3 regions of the Escherichia ruysiae genome follow, and region 1 is predicted to be linked to each of the others. Evidence: predicted binding sites of a transcription regulator. Region 1 holds the regulator's gene; each other region holds the start of a gene.

Evidence for each region. The regulator PurR, encoded in region 1, represses purine synthesis genes. The targets are predictions, from matches to a motif close to CANGCAAACGTTTGCNTG.
Region 2: the regulator PurR is predicted to act here: its motif matches at 1,794-1,811, upstream of pyrD (quinone-dependent dihydroorotate dehydrogenase).
Region 3: the regulator PurR is predicted to act here: its motif matches at 1,452-1,469, upstream of purH (bifunctional phosphoribosylaminoimidazolecarboxamide formyltransferase/IMP cyclohydrolase).

The regions. Positions count from the first base shown of each region.
Region 1 is NZ_JAVIWS010000001.1:244,610-247,892, forward strand. It holds gene punC (purine nucleoside transporter PunC) at 1-55, opposite strand, end outside; gene punR (DNA-binding transcriptional activator PunR) at 168-1,100, shown strand; gene purR (HTH-type transcriptional repressor PurR) at 1,097-2,122, opposite strand; gene cydH (cytochrome bd-I accessory subunit CydH) at 2,420-2,509, shown strand; gene RGV86_RS01345 (MFS transporter) at 2,675-3,283, shown strand, end outside.
Region 2 is NZ_JAVIWS010000001.1:4,356,048-4,359,330, reverse strand. It holds gene zapC (cell division protein ZapC) at 1-525, opposite strand, end outside; gene pyrD (quinone-dependent dihydroorotate dehydrogenase) at 699-1,709, opposite strand; gene ssuE (NADPH-dependent FMN reductase) at 1,946-2,521, shown strand; gene ssuA (aliphatic sulfonate ABC transporter substrate-binding protein SsuA) at 2,514-3,283, shown strand, end outside.
Region 3 is NZ_JAVIWS010000001.1:2,335,594-2,338,876, reverse strand. It holds gene purH (bifunctional phosphoribosylaminoimidazolecarboxamide formyltransferase/IMP cyclohydrolase) at 1-1,345, opposite strand, end outside; rRNA gene RGV86_RS11405 (16S ribosomal RNA) at 1,963-3,283, shown strand, end outside.

The sequences.
Region 1 (3,283 bases):
AACCGAGTACGCTCAAACCCGCCAGCCAGACTAAAAATCTTTTCCCAGGTTGCATGTATATTCTCTAAATTTCTCAGTTAAACACCGTCGCAAAGTGTAGGGAGTGAAATTCCTGTTGTGAAACGGTAATATTTGATGACTGGTTTCAAAAATTTTGCAGGCAAACTATGTGGTCTGAGTATTCTCTCGAAGTGGTTGATGCGGTAGCGCGTAATGGCAGTTTTAGTGCTGCGGCTCAGGAGTTACATCGCGTTCCTTCAGCGGTCAGCTATACCGTGCGTCAGCTGGAAGAGTGGCTGGCGGTGCCGCTTTTTGAACGGCGTCATCGTGATGTGGAACTGACCGCTGCCGGGGCGTGGTTTCTCAAAGAAGGGCGCTCTGTTGTCAAAAAAATGCAGATCACTCGCCAGCAATGTCAGCAGATTGCGAACGGCTGGCGCGGTCAGTTAGCCATTGCGGTGGATAATATCGTCAGGCCAGAACGTACACGGCAGATGATCGTTGATTTCTATCGCCATTTTGATGACGTTGAACTTCTGGTATTTCAGGAAGTATTTAACGGTGTCTGGGATGCGCTTTCCGACGGGCGCGTGGAACTGGCGATTGGCGCGACACGAGCGATTCCGGTGGGCGGTCGTTACGCCTTCCGTGATATGGGGATGTTGAGCTGGAGTTGTGTTGTTGCCCGTCATCATCCGCTTGCGTCAATGAATGGGCCATTCAGCGATGATACGTTGCGCAACTGGCCATCGCTGGTGCGCGAAGACACCTCGCGGACGCTACCAAAACGTATTACCTGGCTGCTGGATAACCAAAAGCGCCTTGTTGTACCGGACTGGGAATCATCGGCAACGTGTATTTCGGCTGGGTTATGCATCGGTATGGTGCCGACACATTTCGCCAAACCGTGGCTTAATGAGGGGAAGTGGGTAGCACTAGAACTGGAAAATCCATTCCCTGATTCAGCATGTTGTCTGACCTGGCAGCAGAATGATATGTCGCCTGCTTTAACCTGGTTGCTTGAGTATCTCGGCGATAGTGAGACGCTGAATAAGGAGTGGCTGCGGGAGCCGGAAGAGACTCCCGCAACGGGTGATTAACGACGATAGTCGCGGAACGGGCCATCAGCCACGGAGCGACGTTCAATCAACCGTGGATGAACTTCAATTGACTGCGGTTCTTCGCGTTTGTTGACGATACGATCCAACAGCATATTGAACGCCGTTTCACCCAGCGAATCTTTTGGCTGATGGATAGTGGTCAGTGCCGGGGTAAAGTAGCGAGCGTTGCGCACGTTATCATAACCGATCAGCGAAACATCCTGCGGGACGCGCAGCCCCATTTCATCAGCGGCACAGAGTGCGCCCATTGCCATAATATCGCCGCCACAGAAGACAGCGGTAGGTCTGTGTGGTTGCGACAGGATTTGCTGCATGGCGCGATAACCTGATTCAGGCTCAAAGTCACCTTGCACAATCCAGTTTTCCGGCACTTTGATCATGGCTTCTTCCATCGCTTTCATAAAGCCCGCCAAACGACCTGCACCGGTGTTACGCTCCAGAGGACCAGGAATAACGCCAATTTCGCGGTGACCGCGTTCAATCAGATAGCGCCCGGCCATGTAACCGCCTTCAAAAGCGTTATCGATAACCGCATCGGTAAAGTCTGCTTTTGCTTCACCCCAGTCCATCACCACCATCGGGATATGGCGATACTCTTCCAGCATCGCCAGCAACGGTTCCGGATACTCCGAACACATCACCAGCAGGCCATCGACGCGTTTTTGCGCCATCATCGACAGATAAGCCCGCTGTTTCTCAAGATTGTTCCACGCATTGCCCAGAATCAGCGTGTAGCCTTTCTGGAAGCAATTTTTTTCTACCGCTTCAATGATTTCGGCGAAATAGGCCGCTTCGCTGCTGGTCGCCAGCAAACCGATAGACTTGGTGTGGTTAACCTTCAGGCTACGCGCCACCGCGCTAGGGGAGTAGTGTAATTCTTTGATCGCTGCCCACACAGCATTGCGCGTTTCTTCAGCGACGAAACGTGTTTTGTTGATTACGTGTGACACAGTTGTAGTGGAAACGTTTGCTCGTTTCGCTACATCTTTTATTGTTGCCATTCCATTTCACTCCAGACCCTAACTTCAGCTCCTGCAAAATCGCAAGGTAAACGTTTGCCTTTACACACCTTACGCACAACAAAAGTGTTGCGGTACGCCGGGAAAATGACACAGAGCGTCAGGAAGGGGTCAATGGCCAGTACGCAAATAATGTAAGCGTGGAATTTTGGCCGATCTTGATGAAAAGGGGAAGTAGTAAAAACACTTATCATTATAAATGACGGGAGATTTTTTCATCACAGTATGTAAAAATGCGTAATATCACTTTTTGTGGGGTAATAAAAAGGAGAAAACTTGATGAGCACCGACCTTAAATTTTCACTGGTAACAACCATTATCGTTCTTGGTTTGATCGTGGCCGTGGGTTTGACTGCCGCGCTACACTGATTTCCCCTCGAGGGAGCGCGTTCTCCCTCACATCTCCTTCCTCTTTGTTAGCAAAATGGCAAAAGTGTTTTCTCTTTTTGTTATTTTCATTCTTTTGTGATTGATGTCATGCTTTCGCCACTTTGATGAACATCGCGTGATGACGCGAAGAGGTGGAGATTAGGCATGAAAATTAACTATCCGTTGCTGGCGCTGGCAATTGGCGCATTTGGTATCGGGACAACGGAATTCTCGCCAATGGGCTTGTTGCCCGTTATTGCGCGTGGTGTGGATGTCTCGATTCCCGCTGCCGGAATGTTAATCAGCGCCTATGCGGTTGGCGTGATGGTTGGCGCGCCATTGATGACGCTTCTGCTTTCTCATCGTGCCCGCCGTAGTGCGCTGATTTTCCTGATGGCGATTTTCACGCTCGGTAACGTACTTTCTGCCATCGCACCGGACTATATGACGCTGATGCTTTCACGCATTTTAACCAGCCTGAATCACGGGGCGTTTTTTGGTCTGGGGTCTGTCGTGGCAGCAAGCGTGGTGCCAAAACATAAACAGGCCAGCGCAGTTGCAACTATGTTTATGGGCTTAACACTGGCGAATATCGGTGGCGTTCCGGCGGCAACCTGGCTTGGGGAAACTATTGGCTGGCGTATGTCATTTCTGGCAACGGCGGGGCTGGGTGTGATTTCAATGGTGAGCCTGTTCTTCTCTTTACCTAAAGGTGGCGCAGGGGCGCGGCCTGACGTGAAAAAAGAGCTGGCGGTACTGTTGCGTCCACAGGTG
Region 2 (3,283 bases), 4.1 Mb from region 1:
GCTGACGCTGTCATAACTCACATGCGGTCTCAGCCTGTCATTCATAATTTTGATGGCGTCACCCAGTTGCATGGCGCGCCCGGCGATGACGACGCAAGGCTGTGCCAGCAGGCACAGTGCGGCATTTTCGCCAGATTCAATAACCAGCAAATTGACTTGCTCATTGGTGTCGCTTAACCAGACACAGGCAGCATCACCTGACGCTGGAGCCCACATTTCGCCATGAGAAACAAAATGCCAGCTTTTCGGCATTTGCGGTTTGAGATAACGAATCGCTACCAGTGCATTAAGCACCAGTTCAGCTTTTTGTTCTTTTGATAAGTTAAGGTCGCGGCATTTTTCTTCAAACGTGAAATAGAGCGCGGCGTCATCAACGCAAAATCCCGCAGGAGAAAAAGCATCCGGCGTCAACATTTTACGCGCAAAACGTGAGCGAAACAGCATACCATTGGCTAAATCAAGCATCATTCGATCATGCTCTTCATCGTAATACCAACGCCAGTTATCGTCTGGTTTAATTCGCATATGCCTCTCCTCTACCCTATAAATTCACTGCAACACATTCCATTGTCGCTTTGCTTAATAACCTCAACAAGAAAAGTACAAAATGTCTAAATAAGTAACAGGAATGAATATAAAACAACCAGGGCTGAAAATAAAGCCCTGATTATCTTATAAAGAGAAAGTGAAAGAAATAATTAGATATGAGTAACGATTTCTTTAATCAGCGGTGGTCCTTTAAAAATAAAACCAGAATAAATTTGCACCAGTGAAGCCCCCGCTGCTATCTTCTCACGGGCAGCAATAACCGAGTCAATACCACCAACACCAATGATCGGTAAACGACCGTTTAATTCCTGCGACAAGCGGCGAATAATTTCTGTGCTTTTTAATTGCAACGGACGACCACTTAAGCCACCGGTTTGATCGCAATTTTTCATTCCCTGAACTAAAGAACGATCGAGGGTGGTATTAGTCGCAATAACGCCATCAATATTATGACGTACCAAACTATCGGCAACCTGGATCAACTCTTCTTCAGAAAGATCCGGCGCGATCTTCACTGCGATCGGCACATATTTATGGTGCATCGCTTGCAAATCATTTTGCTTATTTTTAATTGCCGTTAATAAATCATCCAGTGCTTCGCCATATTGCAGAGTACGTAATCCTGGGGTATTCGGTGATGAAATATTGATGGCAATATATCCTGCATAGGCGTAGATTTTTTCCATACAAATCAGATAGTCATCTTTGCCTTGCTCAACCGGTGTATCTTTATTTTTACCGATATTAATTCCCAGAACGCCGTCATAATGTGCTTTTTTAACGTTCTCAACGAGGTTATCAACGCCGAGGTTATTAAAGCCCATACGGTTGATCAAACCTTCAGCATCCACCAGACGGAAGAGACGCGGCTTGTCATTTCCTGGTTGTGGACGAGGGGTGACAGTGCCGATCTCGATCGATCCAAATCCCATTGCGCCTAAAGCGTCAATACACTCCCCGTCTTTATCAAGACCGGCAGCCAGACCAAGCGGATTTTTAAAGGTCAGTCCCATGCAGTTAACCGGTTTCGCTGGAACGTTCTGTCGAACAAGTGCTTCAAACGGCGTTCCGGTAATGCGACGTAATTGCTGAAAAGTAAACTCATGAGCGCGCTCAGGATCGAGCTGAAAAAGGGCTTTACGAACGAAGGGGTAGTACATGAACTCTCCTGGATTCCCGGTGTGCAAACCGGGTGCGTATTATGTGCGAGTTCGGATCAAAAGGGAATTGACCTGTGGCAATAAATAGCAAACGTTTTCTTGTTGTGCTTTTTTTATGCTTTTTTTGGCTTTTCTTCATCAGATAAATCATTTCGACTCACAAGCTCTCTCTGTCAGACTGACCGAATTGTTATCAATTTTAACAAAACAAGAACTATTGGTTATAAGGAGAGAGTATGCGTGTCATTACCCTGGCAGGAAGTCCTCGCTTTCCTTCTCGCTCCAGCTCTTTGCTGGAATATGCGCGGGAAAAATTGAATGGCCTGGATGTGGAAGTTTATCACTGGAATCTGCAAAACTTCGCCCCGGAAGATTTGCTTTATGCCCGTTTCGATAGTCCGGCACTCAAGACTTTCACCGATCAGTTGCAAGAGGCTGATGGGCTGATTGTCGCCACTCCCGTCTACAAAGCCGCCTATTCCGGCGCACTGAAAACGCTTCTCGACCTGCTACCAGAACGCGCACTACAAGGAAAAGTGGTGTTGCCGCTGGCGACAGGTGGCACGGTGGCTCATCTACTGGCGGTTGATTACGCACTTAAACCAGTTTTAAGCGCACTAAAAGCCCAGGAGATCCTACACGGCGTATTTGCCGATGACTCGCAGGTGCTTGATTTCCAACATAAGCCGCAATTCACGCCGAATCTGCAATCCCGTCTAGATACCGCGCTCGATACCTTCTGGCAGGCGCTGCACCGCCGCGATGTCCAGGTTCCTGACCTTCTCTCTCTGCGAGGTAACGCTCATGCGTAATATTTTTAAACTGGTGCTGATGGGATTATTCAGCGTCTCTACGCTCACGATTGCTGCGGAGTCTTCTCCTGAAGCGTTACGGATAGGTTATCAAAAAGGCAGCATCAGCATGGTGCTGGCAAAAAGCCACCAGTTACTGGAAACACGCTATCCGCAAACCAAAATCTCGTGGGTGGAGTTTCCCGCAGGTCCGCAAATGTTGGAGGCGTTAAACGTCGGCAGTATCGATCTGGGCAGTACGGGGGACATTCCTCCAATTTTTGCTCAGGCCGCCGGTGCTGATTTGGTCTACGTCGGTGTCGAGCCACCGAAACCAAAAGCCGAAGTGATTCTGGTGCCCGAAAACAGCCCGATCAAAACTGTGGCTGAACTAAAGGGCCACAAAGTCGCGTTTCAGAAAGGTTCAAGTTCGCACAACCTTTTACTGCGCGCACTGCAACAGGCCGGGCTTAATTTCACTGATATTCAGCCGACCTATCTGACGCCCGCCGATGCGCGCGCTGCATTTCAGCAGGGTAACGTCGACGCCTGGGCTATCTGGGATCCCTACTATTCCGCTGCGTTATTGCAGGGCGGCGTGCGGGTGCTGAAAGATGGCACCGATCTCAATCAAACCGGATCGTTTTATCTGGCAGCCCGTCCGTATGCAGAAAAAAACGGCGCATTTATTCAGGGCGTACTGGCAACCTTTAGCGAGGCCGATGCGTTAACCCATAGCCAGCGCGAACAAAGCATCGCCCTGTTGGCAAAAACAATGGGTTT
Region 3 (3,283 bases), 2.1 Mb from region 1:
TCATCTGGCCTGCGCCAATCCCGATGGTCATATTGTTTTTGGCATAAACGATGGCATTGGATTTCACAAACTTCGCCACTTTCCAGCAGAACAGCGCATCACGCAGTTCCTGCTCGGTCGGCTGACGTTTGGTGACGACGCGCAGTTCTTCTGCACCGACCATGCCCAGATCGCGATCCTGAACCAGCAGACCGCCGTTCACGCGTTTGAAATCAAGACCCGGAATACGTTCGCCCCACTGACCACAGGTCAGGACGCGAACGTTCTGTTTGGCGGCGGTGATTTTCAGGGCTTCTTCGCTGGCGGACGGCGCAATAATCACTTCGACAAACTGACGAGAAATGATGGCCTGTGCTGTTTCAGCATCCAGCTCGCGGTTAAAGGCAATGATGCCGCCGAATGCGGAGGTCGGGTCGGTTTTGTACGCGCGATCGTAAGCATCAAGAATGGAATTGCCGATAGCCACGCCGCAAGGGTTGGCGTGCTTCACAATGACACATGCCGGCTCGGCGAACTCTTTCACGCACTCCAGCGCCGCATCAGTATCGGCGATGTTGTTATAAGAGAGGGCTTTACCCTGAACCTGGGTTGCGGTGGCAACGGAGGCTTCTTTCACATTCTCTTCTATATAGAAGGCAGCCTGCTGGTGGCTGTTCTCGCCGTAACGCATATCCTGCTTCTTAATGAAGTTCAGGTTCAAAGTGCGCGGGAAGCGACCGGCAGCTTCTTTGCTTTCACCGTGGTAAGCCGGAACCATGCTGCCGAAGTAGTTGGCAATCATGCTGTCGTAGGCGGCGGTGTGTTCGAAGGCTTTGATTGCGAGGTCGAAACGGGTTGCAAGCAGAAGCGAACCTTCGTTGGCATCCATCTCTTTAATAATGGCGTCGTAGTCGCTGCTCTTCACCACGATTGCGACATCTTTATGGTTCTTCGCTGCGGAGCGCACCATCGTTGGGCCGCCGATATCGATGTTCTCAACCGCATCTTCCAGCGAGCAGCCTTCACGAGCCACGGTCTGGGCGAACGGATACAGGTTAACAACCACCATATCGATAGGCTGGATCTGATGTTCTTCCATAATGGCATCGTCCTGGCCGCGACGGCCCAGAATGCCACCATGTACTTTCGGATGCAGAGTCTTCACACGTCCATCCATCATCTCCGGGAAACCGGTGTAATCGGAAACTTCGGTCACCGGCAGACCCTTTTCTGCTAACAGTCGGGCAGTGCCTCCTGTAGATAGCAGTTCCACACCGCGTGCGGAAAGTGCCTGAGCGAATTCGACGATACCGGCTTTGTCAGAAACACTGAGCAGAGCGCGGCGGACTGGACGACGTTGTTGCATGGTAAATCCCCTGGATTTGACTATTACAGAGAGCGTTAGCTGAATTTTTCGCGAAAAACTCAGCTAACGCCCCTAACGGGGCATCTTTATTTTTCGCCCGCATTGTAACGAAAACGTTTGCGCAACGCTCGCGAATTTTTTTGTTTCGATGGTGAGCAGCATTTCGATTGTGGTTAGCAGGTCAGGAATACAGAAATAACGCTTATGATTGTGGATAACTCTGTGCGTAAAAAGGTATAAATAGGGGTTTTGCTGGGGAATGCAGCAGTCAGTCATTTTTTTGCAATTTTTCTATTGCGGCCTCAGGAGAACTCCCTATAATGCGCCTCCATCGACACGGCGGATGTGAATCACTTCACACAAATAGCCGGTTCGGTTGAAGAGATAAAATCCTGAAATTCAGGGTTGACTCTGAAAGAGGAAAGCGTAATATACGCCACCTCGCGACAGTGAGCTGAAAGCCGCGTCGCAACTGCTCTTTAACAATTTATCAGACAATCTGTGTGGGCACTCGAAGATACGGATTCTTAACGTCGCAAGACGATAAATGAATACCAAGTCTCAAGAGTGAACACGTAATTCATTACGAAGTTTAATTCTTTGAGCATCAAACTTTTAAATTGAAGAGTTTGATCATGGCTCAGATTGAACGCTGGCGGCAGGCCTAACACATGCAAGTCGAACGGTAACAGGAAGAAGCTTGCTTCTTTGCTGACGAGTGGCGGACGGGTGAGTAATGTCTGGGAAACTGCCTGATGGAGGGGGATAACTACTGGAAACGGTAGCTAATACCGCATAACGTCGCAAGACCAAAGAGGGGGACCTTCGGGCCTCTTGCCATCGGATGTGCCCAGATGGGATTAGCTAGTAGGTGGGGTAACGGCTCACCTAGGCGACGATCCCTAGCTGGTCTGAGAGGATGACCAGCCACACTGGAACTGAGACACGGTCCAGACTCCTACGGGAGGCAGCAGTGGGGAATATTGCACAATGGGCGCAAGCCTGATGCAGCCATGCCGCGTGTATGAAGAAGGCCTTCGGGTTGTAAAGTACTTTCAGCGGGGAGGAAGGGAGTAAAGTTAATACCTTTGCTCATTGACGTTACCCGCAGAAGAAGCACCGGCTAACTCCGTGCCAGCAGCCGCGGTAATACGGAGGGTGCAAGCGTTAATCGGAATTACTGGGCGTAAAGCGCACGCAGGCGGTCTGTTAAGTCAGATGTGAAATCCCCGGGCTCAACCTGGGAACTGCATCTGATACTGGCAGGCTTGAGTCTCGTAGAGGGGGGTAGAATTCCAGGTGTAGCGGTGAAATGCGTAGAGATCTGGAGGAATACCGGTGGCGAAGGCGGCCCCCTGGACGAAGACTGACGCTCAGGTGCGAAAGCGTGGGGAGCAAACAGGATTAGATACCCTGGTAGTCCACGCCGTAAACGATGTCGACTTGGAGGTTGTGCCCTTGAGGCGTGGCTTCCGGAGCTAACGCGTTAAGTCGACCGCCTGGGGAGTACGGCCGCAAGGTTAAAACTCAAATGAATTGACGGGGGCCCGCACAAGCGGTGGAGCATGTGGTTTAATTCGATGCAACGCGAAGAACCTTACCTGGTCTTGACATCCACAGAACTTTCCAGAGATGGATTGGTGCCTTCGGGAACTGTGAGACAGGTGCTGCATGGCTGTCGTCAGCTCGTGTTGTGAAATGTTGGGTTAAGTCCCGCAACGAGCGCAACCCTTATCCTTTGTTGCCAGCGGTCCGGCCGGGAACTCAAAGGAGACTGCCAGTGATAAACTGGAGGAAGGTGGGGATGACGTCAAGTCATCATGGCCCTTACGACCAGGGCTACACACGTGCTACAATGGCGCATACAAAGAGAAGCGACCTCGCGAGAGCAAGCGGACCTCATAAAGTGCGTCGTAGTCCGGATTGGAGTCTGCAACT